4 regions of the Streptomyces sp. NRRL F-5650 genome follow, and region 1 is predicted to be linked to each of the others. Evidence: riboswitches for the same ligand, from Rfam matches in the RefSeq annotation. Region 1 holds a riboswitch; each other region holds the start of a gene.
The links. Region 1 has a riboswitch for cyclic di-AMP ahead of IG88_RS0134735 (M23 family metallopeptidase). Riboswitches for the same ligand answer to the same signal wherever they lie in the genome.
Positions count from the first base shown of each region.

Region 1 (3,814 bases):
CCCCGCTCCTGGTCGGGGACCCGGCCGCGCCCCGGCTGTTCGGGCCCGGTGCCTACCAGAGCGGGCGGCTGCGGCTGGTGGAGTCCCGGCGGATCGAGGACGTCGTGCTGATGCGGTACCGGCCCACCGCACCCGGCACCGGCGTGCGGGTGGCCGCCGCGGACCGGCACTGGCTCGCGCTCGCCTGCGAGCTGGCCGAGCTGTGCCCGCCGTCGGACACCGCCTTCAGCGTGGGGGCGGTCGTGGTCGCCGCCGACGGGAGTGAGCTGGCGCGGGGGCATTCGCGGGAGGGGGGCGACGCGGTCGTGCACGCGGAGGAGGCCGCGCTCGCGAAGATCGCGCCGGACGACCCCCGGCTCGCCCGCGCCACCGTGTACAGCAGTCTCGAGCCCTGTGCCCGCCGGGCCTCCCGGCCCGCGCCCTGTGCCCGGCTGATCCTGGACGCCGGGGTGCGCCGTGTCGTCACGGCCTGGCGGGAGCCGGACACCTTCGTGACGGAGCCGGACGGCAGCGGGGTGCTCGCCGCCGGGGGCGCCGACGTCGTCGTACTGCCCGCGTTCGAGGCCCGGGCCACGGCACCGAACCGGCATCTGGAGCGGTAGGAGGCCCCCGCGGGGATACCGATGTGCATTCCGGTCCCGGGATGACGTACAGTGGTGCACACAACGACGCGGGGTGGAGCAGCTCGGTAGCTCGCTGGGCTCATAACCCAGAGGTCGCAGGTTCAAATCCTGTCCCCGCTACTGAAGGCCGAGGGCCGGAATCCGAAAGGGTTCCGGCCCTCGGTGCGTTCCTCGGTGCGTTCTCCTCTCCGGCGCCTCCGTCATCCGGTCGGCCCCCCACCGCTCGCCGCCCGCCCCCGCTCCCGGAAACCTGGACTCCTGGACGGCAAGCGGCAAGCGGCACGCGGACGTGCGGGGTGGCGGGAGACGAGTGGTGCGGCCAGGTGACGTGGACGACGAGGGAGCGGTCGCCAGAGCCGGCGGCCGGCTCCCCGGTGATCCCGCCCCCGACCCCGGCCTCGGCGACGACGAGCCGCCCGCCGGGCCGCCGCCGCGCCGCCGGGCCGGGTTCCGGCGGGCCTTCGTGCTCGCGCTCCCCGTCCTGCTGATCGCCGTCGCCATCCTGTACGACATCCTCACCCCGAGATACTTCACCGCCGGCCCCCTCTACGCGGCCGCGCCCCTGATCGCCGCTCCGGTCTACTCGCGGCGCGGCACGGTGCTCACGGGCGTCACCGTCGTCGTCGCGGTCATCGGGCTGCAGCTCGCCAAGGGCGTCATCCGCTACGTCGACTCCCTCACCGAGCTGATCACCATCGCGACGGTCGCCGTGCTCGCCGTCCTGGTGAACGGCTTCGTCCGGCGCGCCGGCGCACGCCTCGTCTCCGTCCGTGAGATCGCCGAGGCCGCCCAGCGCGCCGTGCTGCCCGAACCCGCCGAGCGCATCGCCGGTTTCGAGATCGCCGTCTGCTACGAGGCCGCGCAGGCCGACGCCTTCATCGGCGGCGACCTGTACGCGGTGCAGGACAGCGCCCGCGGCGTCCGGCTCATCGTCGGCGACGTGCGGGGCAAGGGCATGGGCGCGGTGGCCGCCGTCGCCGTCGTGATCGGCGCCTTCCGCGAGGCCGCCGAGCAGGAGGCGACGCTGGAGGCGGTGGCGCAGCGTCTGGAGCGGGCCCTGGCGCGCGAGGGCACCCGGCGGGACGGACTGGACGCCTTCGAGGGCTTCACCACCGCGATCCTCGCCGAACTCCCGCACGGCGACGGGACCGTACGCATCGTCAACCGCGGCCACCCGCCGCCCCTGATGCTGCACGCCGACGGCAGCGTCGGCCCGCTGCCCGCCCGCGAGTCGGCGCTGCCGCTCGGCATGGGCGAGCTGGGGGTGTGGCCCGACCGGGCGGAGGAGGCCGACTTCCCCGGTGGGGCCACGCTGCTGCTCTACACCGACGGACTGACCGAAGCCCGGGACGCCAAGGGCGAGTTCTACGATCCGCAGGCGCGGCTGGCGGGCCGTGCCTTCCGGGATCCGGCGGCGCTGCTCGACGCCCTCGCCGAGGACGTGCGCAGGCACTCGGGGGGCGGCATGGCGGACGACATGGCGCTGCTCGCCGTGCGCCGGCCCCGGCGCGGGGACCAAGATCAATGTCACGAGCCGTGACGGCCCGGTCCCCCTCCGCATAACAACTGACACACCGTCAGAACGCAGTGGCGTGAAGAGGAATACTGAGGGGCGGTCAACTCGCCCGGGTTTCACCGGTCGTGAGGTGTATGTACCGGCCGTTTCCGTTAATGATCAAGCGGAATGGCTTGGAATCCGAGCCCCCCGTCTATTAACGTTCGATAACGCAGCGCGGTCGTCCCAGCCGTCACAGAAGGCGGCTCCGTGCGCACGCGCCGAATCCCGCAAGGGAACCGGGGAACCATCACATTGGGGTGAATCGGGCGTGTGGCGCCGTGGAAACACGGTCGGCACACACCCGTAGGAGACCTTCCTGCTCCGAACCCGTCAGCTAACCCGGTAGGCGGAAGGAAGGAAAGGAGTACGCCCACGTGGCGTCCAACCGGCCTGCCCCCGAGGCCCCGTTCGTACCCACCGGGCACGGCACCGACACCTTCGGCTACGACGCCCCCCGCGCCGAAGAGGGTCCCTGGGAGGAGTGGAACCCCACCGCGGAGTCCATCCGCCCCGTGCGCGGCCGGCACCGCGTCGCCAAGCAGCGCGGCGGACTCGCCCGCAGCTCCACCGTCCTCGGCGTCGGTGTCATAGCCGCAGTCGGCGCGGGCGGCATGGCCAGCGCGCAGACCGGCAAGCCGCCGGTCTCCATCTCCCTGCCCGACCTGCCGAACGTCGGCTCGCTGATGCCCGGCGGCGAGGAGCCGGAGCCCGAGGGTTCCGCCACCCCGCTCAGCGGCATCACCCAGGCCGTCGCCGCGGACACCTCGCAGAACACGGACGCCGCCGGCGCCGGTGAGTCGCTGCGGGCCCGGATCATGGCGCAGGCCGAGCAGCAGCAGGCCCAGGTCGAGACCAAGGCCGCCGCCGAAGCCCAGGCCGCCGCCGAGAAGAAGGCCGCGGAAGCAGCGGCCAAGGCCGCCAAGGAGGCCGAGGAGAAGGCCGCCGCCGCCAAGAAGAAGGCGGAGGAGGAAGCCGCGAAGAAGGCCGAGGCCGAGCGGCTCGCGAAGCTGGCCAAGCAGTTCACGCTGCCGACCTCCTCGTACACGATCTCCTCCACCTTCAACCAGGCCGGCTCCCTGTGGTCCTCCGGCCACCACACCGGCCTCGACTTCGCCGCCCCCACGGGCACCCTGCTCAAGGCGGTGCACAGCGGCACCATCACGTCGGCCGGCTGGGACGGGTCCTACGGCTACAAGACCGTGCTCACCCTCGACGACGGCACCGAACTCTGGTACGCGCACCAGTCGTCCATCAACGTCAGCGTCGGCCAGAAGGTCACCACCGGTGACGTCATCGGCCGCGTCGGCGCCACCGGCAACGTGACCGGCGCCCACCTCCACCTCGAGGTCCACACCGCCGACGGCTCGGGCATCGACCCGATGGCCTGGCTGCAGAGCAAGGGCCTCACCCCCTGACCCACCCCTGGGCGCCCGCTGAACCCCGGCGGTCCTGACGGCCAACCCCCCGACGTCAGGGCTGCCGGTTTGCGGGATCTTTGCGCGCCTGCCGGAATGCCGCGCTCCGCCACGGTCGTTGACCCTTTACATGACTTCTCTGCGCAAGCTCGGCTCCTCCGACCTCGAGGTCTTCCCCCTGGCCCTCGGCGGCAACGTCTTCGGCTGGACCGCCGACG
Region 1 covers NZ_JOGV01000061.1:59,181-62,994, forward strand. The annotation lists gene IG88_RS0134720 (dihydrofolate reductase family protein) at 1-602, shown strand, start outside; tRNA gene IG88_RS0134725 (tRNA-Met) at 670-743, shown strand; gene IG88_RS0134730 (PP2C family protein-serine/threonine phosphatase) at 952-2,163, shown strand; cyclic di-AMP (ydaO/yuaA leader) riboswitch at 2,388-2,544, shown strand; gene IG88_RS0134735 (M23 family metallopeptidase) at 2,556-3,596, shown strand; gene IG88_RS0134740 (aldo/keto reductase) at 3,727-3,814, shown strand, end outside.

Region 2 (3,814 bases), on a different contig from region 1:
TCGTCCTCGAACAGCGGGTCCTCGATGGAGACCAGCGGGTACGCCTCGACCAGCTCGGCGTAGTACTCGGTCATCTCGGCGGCGGTGCGCTCCTTGCCCTCGAAGGAGTAGGAGCCGTCCTTGTAGAACTCGGACGCGGCGACGTCGAGCGCCAGGGCGATCTGCTCGCCGGGGGTGTAGCCGGCCTCCTTGATCGCCTCCAGGATGAGGTCGAGGGCCTCGCGGTTGGAGCCGAGGTTCGGCGCGAAGCCGCCCTCGTCGCCCAGACCGGTGGCCAGGCCCTTGTTCTTCAGGACCTTCTTGAGGGTGTGGTAGACCTCGGCGCCCCAGCGCAGCGCCTCGGAGAAGGACTCCGCGCCGATCGGGGCGATCATGAACTCCTGGATGTCCACGTTGGAGTCGGCGTGCGAGCCGCCGTTCAGGATGTTCATCATCGGCACCGGCAGCAGGTGCGCGTTCGGGCCGCCCAGGTAGCGGAAGAGCGGCAGGTCCGACGCCTCGGAGGCGGCGTGGGCGACGGCCAGGGAGACGCCGAGGATGGCGTTGGCGCCGAGCGAGCCCTTGTTGTCGGTGGCGTCCAGGTCGAACATGGCCTGGTCGATCAGCCGCTGCTCGGTGGCGTCGTAGCCGACCAGCTCCGGGCCGATCTGCTCGATGACGGCGAGGACGGCCTTCTCCACGCCCTTGCCGAGGTAACGGCCCGGGTCGCCGTCACGGAGTTCGATGGCCTCGAAGGCACCGGTGGAGGCGCCGGACGGAACGGCGGCACGCCCGGTGCTGCCGTCGTCGAGGCCGACCTCGACCTCGACCGTGGGGTTGCCTCGGGAGTCCAGGATTTCCCGGGCTACGACGACGTCGATGGACGGCACGAGCATCTCCTTCTTCAATGTGACGCTTCGGTGTGACGCGCGGTCCCGCGGGACCGCGGCGGCTCTGCGGGACCGAGCCTAACCGGCTCCGGGCGATCGGCCAGCCGATCGCCCACCCGCTGGACAGAACCGAGAGTAAATTGTTTCCGAACGGAACAAAGACGTTTCCGGAAACCGGACGGCGCCCGCGCGCACGGGACGCGAAAAATCCCGCCCCGGTGCGTACGGGGGAACACGCACCGGGGCGGGAGTCGCGGGAGCCGCGCCCCTTACTTGAGGTGCAGCATCTGGCCCGGGTAGATCAGGTCGGCGTCGTCGACGATGTCGTCGTTCAGCTTGAACAGCTTCGCCCAGCCGCCCTTGACGTCGTGCGCGTCGGCGATCGAGCTGAGGGTGTCGCCCTTGACGACCTTGTACTCGCCGTCACCCTTCTCGACCTTCTTGCCGGTCGGGGTGGTGACGGTCTTCTTCTCGGCCTTCGGCTCGCTCTTCTGCTGCGCGGCGGGGCGCTCGGCGGAGCGGGACGCCTTCTGCTCGGTGGAGCGCTCGGCGGTGGAGCCGCTGCTCTGGCTCTGGGAGCTCTGCGAGCTGCCGGAGCCGCTGTCCTGGGAGCCGCCACCGGTGTACGCGGCGCCCGACAGGCCGGTGCCGCAGACCGGCCAGGCACCCTTGCCCTGGCCCGCGAGCACCTTCTCGGCGATCTGGATCTGCTGGGCCTTGCTCGCCTGGTCGGCGGTGGAGGCGTACTGCGTACCGCCGTAGGCGGCCCAGGTGGAGGCGGAGAACTGCAGACCGCCGTAGTAACCGTTGCCGGTGTTGATGGACCAGTTGCCGCCGGACTCGCACTGGGCGACGGCGTCCCACTCGGACGCGGTGGCGGCGGAGGCGTTGCCGGCCGCCATCAGCGGGGCGGCGACGGCGGCACCGGTGACACCGGCGACGGCGATGACACGGGTGGCCTTGGACGGACGACGGTGCTTGCCCTTGCCGGAAAACAGCATGGTTGATCCCCTCACCGACGCCTGCGAGGTGAGCTGTCGGGTTCGGGCCGGTTGAGTTGCCCGGCCGGGTCCCTCCCGGGACTCGGCTTCACCCCTAGCCGCTCCGGCTCAACTGCCCGGCGCGGCGCTTACCTTGGGTCCCCCGCTCCTGCCTGCGGCGCTTGACGCGACGACTGTTCCCGTACGGCCGCTGGCAGGATTCGGCGTTGCGGCTGTCGGGGCCCGCGGTGGCGAGCGGTCATGACCGTAGACACGCGCTCCGCGGTTTTTCAAAGACGATCACGGCTTCTGAGACCTATCTCTCACGAGATCCAAAAGGGACATACAGCCTCTAACCGTGACGTGAACTCCCCCTACTTTTCGTCCGATTCGCCCGTGACCGTGAGCGTCTGACCGGGGAGGATGTGGTCCGGGTCGGCGCCGACCACCTTCTTGTTGTCGGCGTAGAGCGCACGCCACCCGCCGTCGAGGTCAAGGGAGTCGGCGATGGCCCAGAGGTTGTCGCCCGAGCGGACCGTGTACGAACCGTCCCCGGACTCACGCGGCTCGCCGTCGCGCGAGGCGTGCCGCCCCGCCGACCCGTCGGCGCGCCCCGGGTCCGCCGCACCCTCGTCCGCGCTGTCGCCGCGGTGCCGGCCGGAGCCGGACGAGCCTCCGTCGCCCGGCTGTTCCGCACGGGCGCCCGCGCGGGATTCGGCCGATGTGTCCGACTTGGTGGAGGAGTCCGCGTCCCCGGACGGGGTTGCCGAGGGAGAGTCGGACGACGGCGAAGAAGAGGGCGAAGGGGACGAAGAGGGCGCCTTGGACGTCGACTCGGGAGCCTCACTCGCGCCGGCCGGATCCTCCGTGTCCGCCGAGGAGGAGGAACCGGACGACTCGGACGACTGCGACGACCCGGGCGTTCCGGTGGTCTTGGGCGTCTCGGACGGCTGGGACGACTCGGAACCGTCCGTCTTCCCCGACGCGTCCGAGCCCTCCGACGCACCGTCACCCGCCGCGTCCGAGCCGCCGCCCCCCGAGCCGTTGCCCAGGCCGGCCAGCAGCCCGCAGGTCGGCCAGGCGGCGATGCCCTGGTCCGCGTACATCTTCTCGGCGATGCGTATCTGCTGCGACCGGCTGGCCTCGTCGGCGCTGGGGGCGTAGTCGAGGCCGCCGTAGCTCTCCCAGGCCTCCTGGGAGAGCTGGAGACCGCCGTAGTACCCGTTGCCGCTGTTCTGGCTCCAGGCGCCGCCGGTCTCGCACTCGGCCACCTGGTCCCAGGTCCCCGAACCGGCCGCGTGCGCGCCGGTGGCGCCGAGCAGCGGGATCGCGATGGCGGAGCCGGTCACTCCGGCGGCGACGACCAGGGCGGGAGCCTGGCGGGGGCGACGGTGACGACCGTTCCCGGAGAGCATGCGAGGACCTTTCACGAGACGACGGGGGCCACGCGGCGGATGACGCTCGACACCACGTTGATCCGTGAACGTATAGGGAGATCATCACTTGTCACAAGTTCATGCCGCGCAGATCACGTGAAGATCACAAACCTGAGCGCGTGTCACGTTTGCGTGGACGCCCCGCCGTTGCCGGCCGACGGGGCGGACGGTGTGAACGACACGGGCAGCGTGCGCAGACCCCGCATGATGAGGCCGCCGCGCCACCGGAGTTCGGCCGGGTCCGCGGCGAGGCGGAGGTCGGGCAGCCGGGTGAGGAGCGTGGCCAGCGCCGTCTGCCCCTCCAGCCGGGCGAGCGGGGCGCCGAGGCAGTAGTGGATGCCGTGGCCGTACCCGAGGTGCTGGTTGTCCCGGCGGGCGAGGTCGAGGGTGTCCGGGTCGGTGAACCGCTCCGGGTCCCGGTCGGCGGCGGCCAGGACGACGAGAACGGGGTCGCCCGCCGCGACCTCCTGCCCGCCGATGCGCAGCGGGCGGGTGGCGAAGCGCCAGGTGGCCAGCTCCACCGGGCCGT
Region 2 covers NZ_JOGV01000038.1:70,192-74,005, forward strand. The annotation lists gene eno (phosphopyruvate hydratase) at 1-869, opposite strand, end outside; gene rpfA (resuscitation-promoting factor protein RpfA) at 1,139-1,870, opposite strand; cyclic di-AMP (ydaO/yuaA leader) riboswitch at 1,874-2,040, opposite strand; gene IG88_RS0128315 (transglycosylase family protein) at 2,224-3,264, opposite strand; gene IG88_RS0128320 (cytochrome P450 family protein) at 3,408-3,814, opposite strand, start outside.
Region 2: linked by a shared signal. The riboswitch ahead of rpfA (resuscitation-promoting factor protein RpfA) and the one ahead of IG88_RS0134735 (M23 family metallopeptidase) in region 1 are both predicted to bind cyclic di-AMP.

Region 3 (3,814 bases), on a different contig from region 1:
CGGGTCCAGGTGCCCCACGGCTCCCAGGGCGACGTCGTGCGGGTGCACCCCGGGGAGGAGTGGCTCCACGTCCTGCGTGGGCGGCTGCGGCTGCGCCTCGGAGACACCGAGCACCGGCTCACCGCCGGGGACGGCGCCCACTTCGACTCCATGACCCCGCACCGGATCGCGGCCCAGGACCCCGACGGGGTCGAGCTGCTCTTCGTCCACACCCTGCTGCAGAGCCCGACGGCCGCGCTGTGCCTCGGCCCGACCCCTGGAGAGACGCCATGAGTGCCATCGAGGACAAGTTCCCGCGCGCCCTGTGGGTGCGGCTGGTCATCTACATCGCCCTGGGGCACGTCTTCGGCGGCTTCCTCTACCTGCTGTTCGAGGTGGGCGCCAAGTAACGCCCCGTCCGCGGGCGGGCGGCTCAGTCCACCATGCGCTCGCGCAGGCGCTCCCGGGTCCCGGGAGTGAGCCGCAGCCCTTGCTCCAGGTAGGCGTCGACGCCGCCCCAGGTCTCCTCGATCGTCTCGAAGGCCGCCGCCAGGTACTCGGCGCGCGCGTCGAAGAGGGGGCTGAGCAGCTCCATGACCTCGGGGGAGTAGGCGGAGGCGGCGGAGCTGCTGCGGTGCACCTTGTAGCGGCGGTGCGTGGCGTTGGACTTCAGGTAGTCCTCGACGATCGCGTCGCGCTCGACGCCCAGGGCGAGGAGGGTGACCGCGATCGACAGGCCCGCGCGGTCCTTGCCGGCCGCGCAGTGCATCAGCGCGGGCACGCTGTCCTCGGCGAGCGCGTGCAGGATCCGGGAGTGCTCCGCGGTGCGCTCGGTGACGATCGAACGGTAGGAGGCGATCATCCGGCGGGCGCCCTTGCCGTCGCCGAGGATCCCGTGCAGTTGGCCGAGGTCTCCGTCCCGGACCATCTTCCAGAACTCGGCCCCGTCCGCCGGGTCGCTCAGCGGAAGGTTCACATTGCGCACGCCGGGCAGCTCGACGTCCGGGCCCTCCAGCTTCTGGTCGGCCGCGTTGCGGAAGTCGAAGATCGTGTGCAGGCCCAGCGAGGCCAGGAACGCGGCGTCCTCACCGGTGGCGTGCGCCAGGTGCCCGCTGCGGAACAGCACCCCCTGCCGTACCCGCCGGCCGTCCACGGTCGGCAGTCCGCCCACGTCCCGGAAGTTGCGCACACCGCTCAGCTCGGGTTCGGTCGACGGGACCTGCTGCGTCACGGGGGCTCCTCCCACTCCGTTCCGCCGTCGCTGCTCGCCGGCGGGTGCCACTCGACGATACGGCATGACCAGTACGGGAAAGCAGCTCCGAGTGGGGCATTCCGGGCCGGTAAGCGTCGTCTGTCCGAATTGGTGTCTTGGTGGTAACTGGCCCTGAAATGGCGAAGGGTGGGCAAGAGGTGCGTGAGCAGCGTCATATCCGTGACCGTGCGTTGTCCGTCATGTTCACGTAATTGGGCCGCTTCCCAAGGGAATTCAGGGAAAGCGGTGCGGCGGAAATCGACGCAGTGTTACCGCGTTTTTCCGTAAAGGATCAATGGAAACGCCCGGTGCGCGAACCTCTCGCTTGTTTCCGCGCGTCCCGGTCCCTTACGTTCACCACCGATCCGGACGGACGCCTAATCCTGCCGCCGACCGGAGCCCGTATTCATCCACCACCCGTACACGGCAGGAGCGGGGGACCCACAGGTAGAACTGCCTGTTCCGGTTCCCGGAACGGCTTGGGGTAAAGCCGCGTTCCGGCGCGGCCGGGCATCTCCAGCCCGCACCCGACAGCTCACCTCGCAGGCGCCGGAGAGGAATTCGCCATGCCCGCGAAGGGTAAGCACCGCCGTACCAGGGCCCTGCGCCTGACCCGCACCATCGCCGTCGCCGGAACCGGCGGCGCCGCGCTCGCGCTGCCGCTGCTGGGTGCCGCCGCCGCCAACGCCGCTCCCGCGCACTCCGTTTCCGGGCAGTCCGCGCAGTCCGTTCCGGCGTCGGCCGAGAAGGCCGCCGCGAACGGCTCCGGCAAGAACTCGGATTCCCGGACGTACACCGTGAAGAGCGGTGACTACCTTTCGAAGATCGCCGACGAGCAGCACGTCGACGGCGGCTGGAAGAAGCTCTACGCGGACAACCGCGAGGCCGTCGGGTCCGACCCGTCGCTGATCCACCCCGGGCTCAAGCTCTCGATCGCCGGCAAGGCGGCCAAGTCGTCGGCGCCGTCCTCCGCGCCGTCGCAGAAGACCGCCGAGAAGCCCGCCAAGAAGCCCGCCGAGAAGACCGCCGCCGAGAAGCCGGCGGACGCCGCGACGACCTCCTCCTCCCGGTCCTCGGACACCGGCACCCAGTCCGCGGGCACCACCAGCGGCTACACCTCCCCCGTCGCGGGCGGCACCGTCGGCACCCCGTACCACCAGTCCGGCAGCATGTGGTCCAGCGGCTACCACACCGGCACCGACTTCGTCGTCCCGACCGGCACCTCGCTCAAGGCCGTCGGCGCGGGCACCGTCGTCTCGGCCGGCTGGGGCGGCGCGTACGGCAACCAGGTCGTCATCAAGCTCGCCGACGGCCACTACGCCCAGTACGCCCACCTCTCCTCGCTCTCCGTCTCCGCCGGCCAGTCGGTGACGGCGGGCCAGCAGGTCGGGCTCTCGGGTGCCACCGGCAACGTGACCGGCCCGCACCTGCACTTCGAGATCCGCACCACGCCGGACTACGGCTCGGACATCGACCCGATCGCGTTCCTGCGCTCGCACGGCGTCTCCGTCTGACGACCGGTTCCGCGCGGTCGCCGCGCCCCGAAGGCCGGACCCCGATCCCCGGGTCCGGCCTTCGGCGCACCCGCTGTGCGGCGGACCCGCCCTCCGCCGTATTCCGGAATTGACGAACACTTTAGGAGTGGCTTATCTCACCGCCCGTCAACCCTTTCCTACGGTCGCGTAGGTCACATTCCAAGGTGAATCATGGGCCGACGTGGCAGACGATTCGAAGAGTGACAGCAGAGCAGTGATCGGGTCGTACGTGGCGGTGGGGGACAGCTTCACCGAGGGCGTCGGCGACCCCGGCCCCGACGGCGCGTTCGTCGGCTGGGCCGACCGACTGGCCGTCCTGCTCGCCGACCGGCGCCCCGAGGGCGACTTCACGTACACGAACCTCGCCGTGCGCGGCAGGCTCCTCGACCAGATCGTGGCGGAACAGGTCCCGCGGGTCGAGGCCCTCGCGCCGGACCTGGTCTCGTTCGCGGCGGGCGGCAACGACATCATCCGGCCCGGCACCGACCCCGACGAGGTCGCCGAGCGGTTCGAACGGGCGGTGGCCGCACTGACCGCCGCGGCCGGCACCGTCCTGGTGACCACCGGGTTCGACACCCGCGGGGTGCCCGTCCTCAAGCACCTGCGCGGCAAGATCGCCACGTACAACGGACACGTCCGCGCCGTCGCCGACCGCTACGGCTGCCCCGTGCTGGACCTCTGGTCGCTCCGCGGCGTCCAGGACCGCAGGGCGTGGGACGCGGACCGGCTGCACCTGTCGCCGGAGGGCCACACCCGCGTGGCGCTCCGCGCCGGACAGGCACTGGGCCTGCGCGTCCCGGCCGACCCCGACCAGCCCTGGCCGCCCCTGCCGCCGCGCGGCACGCTGGACGTGCGCCGCGACGACGTGCACTGGGCGCGCGAGTACCTGGTCCCGTGGATCGGACGCCGGCTGCGCGGCGAGTCGTCGGGCGACCACGTGACGGCCAAGGGCACGCTGTCGCCGGACGACATCAAGACGCGGATCGCCTCGGTGGCCTGAGCCGGGAGCGGGTCTCCGGCGCCCGTGCGGTGTCCCCCCGACGTCGCG
Region 3 covers NZ_JOGV01000026.1:41,145-44,958, forward strand. The annotation lists gene IG88_RS0122105 (helix-turn-helix domain-containing protein) at 1-273, shown strand, start outside; gene IG88_RS38865 (DUF6126 family protein) at 270-389, shown strand; gene IG88_RS0122115 (tyrosine-protein phosphatase) at 413-1,210, opposite strand; cyclic di-AMP (ydaO/yuaA leader) riboswitch at 1,636-1,793, shown strand; gene IG88_RS0122120 (M23 family metallopeptidase) at 1,798-2,745, shown strand; gene IG88_RS0122125 (SGNH/GDSL hydrolase family protein) at 2,981-3,766, shown strand; gene IG88_RS0122130 (TetR/AcrR family transcriptional regulator) at 3,738-3,814, opposite strand, start outside.
Region 3: linked by a shared signal. The riboswitch ahead of IG88_RS0122120 (M23 family metallopeptidase) and the one ahead of IG88_RS0134735 (M23 family metallopeptidase) in region 1 are both predicted to bind cyclic di-AMP.

Region 4 (3,814 bases), on a different contig from region 1:
CTCCGTCCGCCCGCCACCGGAGGCGAATCGCAGCCGGTACGCCGACGCCGACCGTTCGGTGTGCAGCGTCATGAGCGCCCGCGCCCGTTCACTGTCGCCCCGGGCCACCGCGTCGACGATCGCGCCGTACTCCGCCCAGTACTTCACCGGCCCGGCCGGGACGTCCTGGACGTACATCCAGGCGATCTTGTGGCGCAGCTGGGTCAGCAGCGCCGCCAGGGAAGGGCTGCCGGCCGACCGGGCGAGGGTCTCGTGGAACCAGCCGCCCAGCGGTCGCAGGTCCTCGCCGGTGCCGTGCCTGGCCCGTTCCTGCCCCAGCCGGACCAGGCCGCGCAGCACCCTGAGGTGGGCCTCGGTGCGCCGCCGGGCGGCCCGCGAGGCGGCGAGCGGCTCCAGGAGCGCTCGGGTCTCCAGCAGGTCGGCGGCCTCCTGCTCGGTGGGCTCCGCGACGCAGGCGCCCGCGTGCCGCCGGGTCACCACGAAGCCCTCCGCCTCCAGCGTGCGCAGGGCCTCACGCACGGGGACGCGCGAGACGCCGTAACGGCGGGCGAGGATCTCCTCGGTGAGCCGGCTGCCGCGACCGTGGACGCCGGCGACTATGTCGTCCCGGATCGCCGTGCACACAGAATGCGCCGGAATACGCATGACCGACCTCCGTCTGGATCCCTGAAACGTCGACGATGGACGCATGTCCAGTGACTCTAGGCCAATCAAGCGAATAGGAATGCGAAAAGCCCCGACTCCAGGAGCCGGGGCTTTTCGAATGCGGCCGTCAGACGCTCACGCCGTGGGAGCGGAGATAGGCGACGGGGTCCATGTCCGAGCCGTACTCGGGGCTGGTACGGGCCTCGAAGTGCAGGTGGGGTCCGGTGACGTTGCCGGTGGCGCCGGAGAGGCCGATCTGCTGGCCCGGCTCGACCGACTGGCCGACCGAGACGCCGATGGAGGACAGGTGCCCGTACTGCGTGTACGTACCGTCGTGCATCCTGATCACGACCTGGTTGCCGTACGACCCGCCCCAGCCGGCCTCCACCACGGTGCCGACGCCGACCGCGTGCACGGACGTGCCGCTGGAGGCGTGGAAGTCGATGCCGGTGTGGCTGCCCGAGGACCACAGGGAGCTGCCGGCCTGGTACGCGGTGGAGACGTAGGAGGCGGTGATCGGCGCGACGAAGGTGTTCAGGCGTTTGCGTTCCGCCTCCCGCGCGGCGCGCTCCTTGGCCTCGCGCGCCTCCTTGGCCGCCTCGGCCGCCCGCTCGCGGGCCGCTTCCCTGGCCGCCTCACGGGCGGCGGCGTCCACGGCCGCCTGCTTCTGGGCGACGGCCTGGGCATCGACCTCGTCGGCTATGGAGTCGCCGATGGTGACGACCGGAGTGAGTCCGCTCTGCTCCACCTCGGGCTCGGCGGCGAGCGCCGGAGCGGCGAGGGTGCCGACGACGCCGGTGGTGGCGAGGGCCGCGACTCCCGCGGCGCGGGCGGTGGTGCGGTGCGCCCGGCTGGGGCGGCGGTGCTTCCCGGTGGCGCGCGTGAACGCCATGTAGAGGCTTGTCCTTTCCTTCCCTCTCGCCTACCGGGTTAGCTGACGGGTTCGGAGGTGGAAGGTCTCCTACGGACCCCCTCGCTGCGCGCGGGCGTCCGATTCACCCCAGGGACTGCGGTGGGTCCCCGGCTCCCCTGGCTCGCGCCGTACGGGGACTCGGCGATGACTGTCCGGTGCCGCGGGTGCGGCGCACTGCCTGACGAACAGCCCGGACGACGCTAAACGCGGCTGCGTTCAATCCTCAAACGCAACAGGCTTTTTGTAGCGCACGCCACAGGGCAGACGGGCAACCACTCCCCCAATCCGGACAAACGGCGGCCCTGGTGACACTCCGGTCACAGGGCCGCCGCGCGCGCGTGCCCGCTACTCGGCCGCCACCACGGTGACTTCACCGATGCCGAGGGCCTCGACGGGCTCCTTGATCTGCGCCGCGTCGCCCACGAGGACCGTCACGAGGCGGTCCACCGGGAAGGCGTTCACGACCGCCGCCGTGGCCTCCACGGTGCCCGTGGCGGCCAGTTGGCGGTAGAGCGTGGCCTGGAAGTCGTCGGGCAGGTGCTGCTCGACCTGGTCGGCGAGCGTGTCCGCCACGGCTGCCGCCGTCTCGTACTTGAGCGGAGCCACGCCCACCAGGTTCTGCACGGCCACGTCGCGCTCGGCGTCGGTGAGCCCCTCCGCGGCGAGCTTGCGCAGCACGGTCCACAGGTCCTCCAGGGCGGGACCGGTGTTGGGGGTGTCTACGGAGCCGCTGATGGCGAGCATCGCGGCGCCCGTGCCGTCCGGCGCGGACCGCAGGACCTGGCCGAACGCCCGGACGCCGTAGGTGTAGCCCTTCTCCTCGCGCAGGACGCGGTCCAGGCGCGAGGTGAGGGTGCCGCCGAGGCAGTAGGTGCCGAGGACCTGCGCGGGCCAGACGCGGTCGTGCCGGTCGGCGCCGGTGCGGCCGATCAGCAACTGCGTCTGGACGGCGCCGGGACGGTCGACGATGACGACCCGGCCCCGGTCGTCGGCGGTCACCGGGGGCACGGGGCGCGGCTCGGCGGCCGCACCGGTCCAGGCGCCCAGGGTCTCGCCGAGCAGCACGTCCAGCTCGACGCCGGTGAGGTCGCCGACGACCACGGCGGTGGCCGTGGCGGGGCGGACGTGCCGCTCGTAGAAGGCGCGTACGGCGGCCGAGTCGACCGCCGCGACCGTCTCCTCGGTGCCCTGGCGCGGGCGGGACATGCGCGAGTCGGCCGGGAACAGCTCCTTGTAGAGCTCCTTCGCGGCACGGCGGGAGGGATTGGCCAGCTCGTGCGGGATCTCGTCGAGCCGGTTGCGTACCAGCCGTTCGACCTCGCCGTCGGCGAAGGCGGGCGCCCTGAGGGCGTCGGCGAGCAGGCCGAGGCCCTTGGCGAGGCGCGAGGCGGGCACCTCCAGGCTCAGCCGGACGCCGGGGTGGTCGGCGTGCGCGTCGAGGGTGGCACCGCAGCGCTCCAGCTCGGCGGCGAACTCCTCGGCGGAGTGCTTGTCGGTGCCCTCGGAGAAGGCGCGCGCCATGATGGTGGCGACGCCGTCGAGTCCGGCCGGCTCGGCGTCCAGCGGTGCGTCCAGGAGCACCTCGACGGCGACGACCTGCTGGCCGGGGCGGTGGCACCGCAGCACGGTGAGGCCGTTGCCCAGGCTGCCGCGCTCGGGGGCGGGGAACGCCCAGGGCTTGGGCTCGCCGGCCTGCGGCTGTGCGTGGAAGTCCATGGTGGCGAGCTCGGTCACTTGGCCGCCTCCTCGTTCTCGTCGGTGGCGTCGGTCACCGGAACGGTGACGCTGGTCTCGTCGGCCTCGGTCTCGCCGGCCGGGGCGGTGGGCTCGTAGACGAGCACCGCGCGGTTGTCGGGGCGCAGGCGGGCCTTGGCGACCTCCTGGACCTCCTCCGCGGTCACCTCCAGCACCCGCTGCACGGCGGTCAGGGCGAGCTGCGGGTCGCCGAACAGGACGGCGTACCGGCACAGTTCGTCGGCGCGGCCGGCGACGGTGCCCAGGCGGTCCAGCCACTCGCGCTCCAACTGGGCCTGGGCGCGCTCCATCTCCTCGGCCGTGGGCCCCTCTTCGGCGAACCGGGCCAGCTCCTCGTCGACGGCGGCCTCGATGACCGGCACCTCGACGTCACCGGAGGTCTTCACGTCCAGCCACCCCAGGGAGGGCGCCCCGGCGAGCCGCAGCAGCCCGAACCCGGCCGCCACGGCCGTGCGGTCGCGGCGTACGAGCCGGTTGTAGAGGCGGGACGACTCGCCGCCG
Region 4 covers NZ_JOGV01000008.1:57,877-61,690, forward strand. The annotation lists gene IG88_RS0110045 (GntR family transcriptional regulator) at 1-645, opposite strand, end outside; gene IG88_RS0110050 (M23 family metallopeptidase) at 773-1,537, opposite strand; cyclic di-AMP (ydaO/yuaA leader) riboswitch at 1,550-1,712, opposite strand; gene IG88_RS0110055 (M16 family metallopeptidase) at 1,904-3,292, opposite strand; gene IG88_RS0110060 (M16 family metallopeptidase) at 3,289-3,814, opposite strand, start outside.
Region 4: linked by a shared signal. The riboswitch ahead of IG88_RS0110050 (M23 family metallopeptidase) and the one ahead of IG88_RS0134735 (M23 family metallopeptidase) in region 1 are both predicted to bind cyclic di-AMP.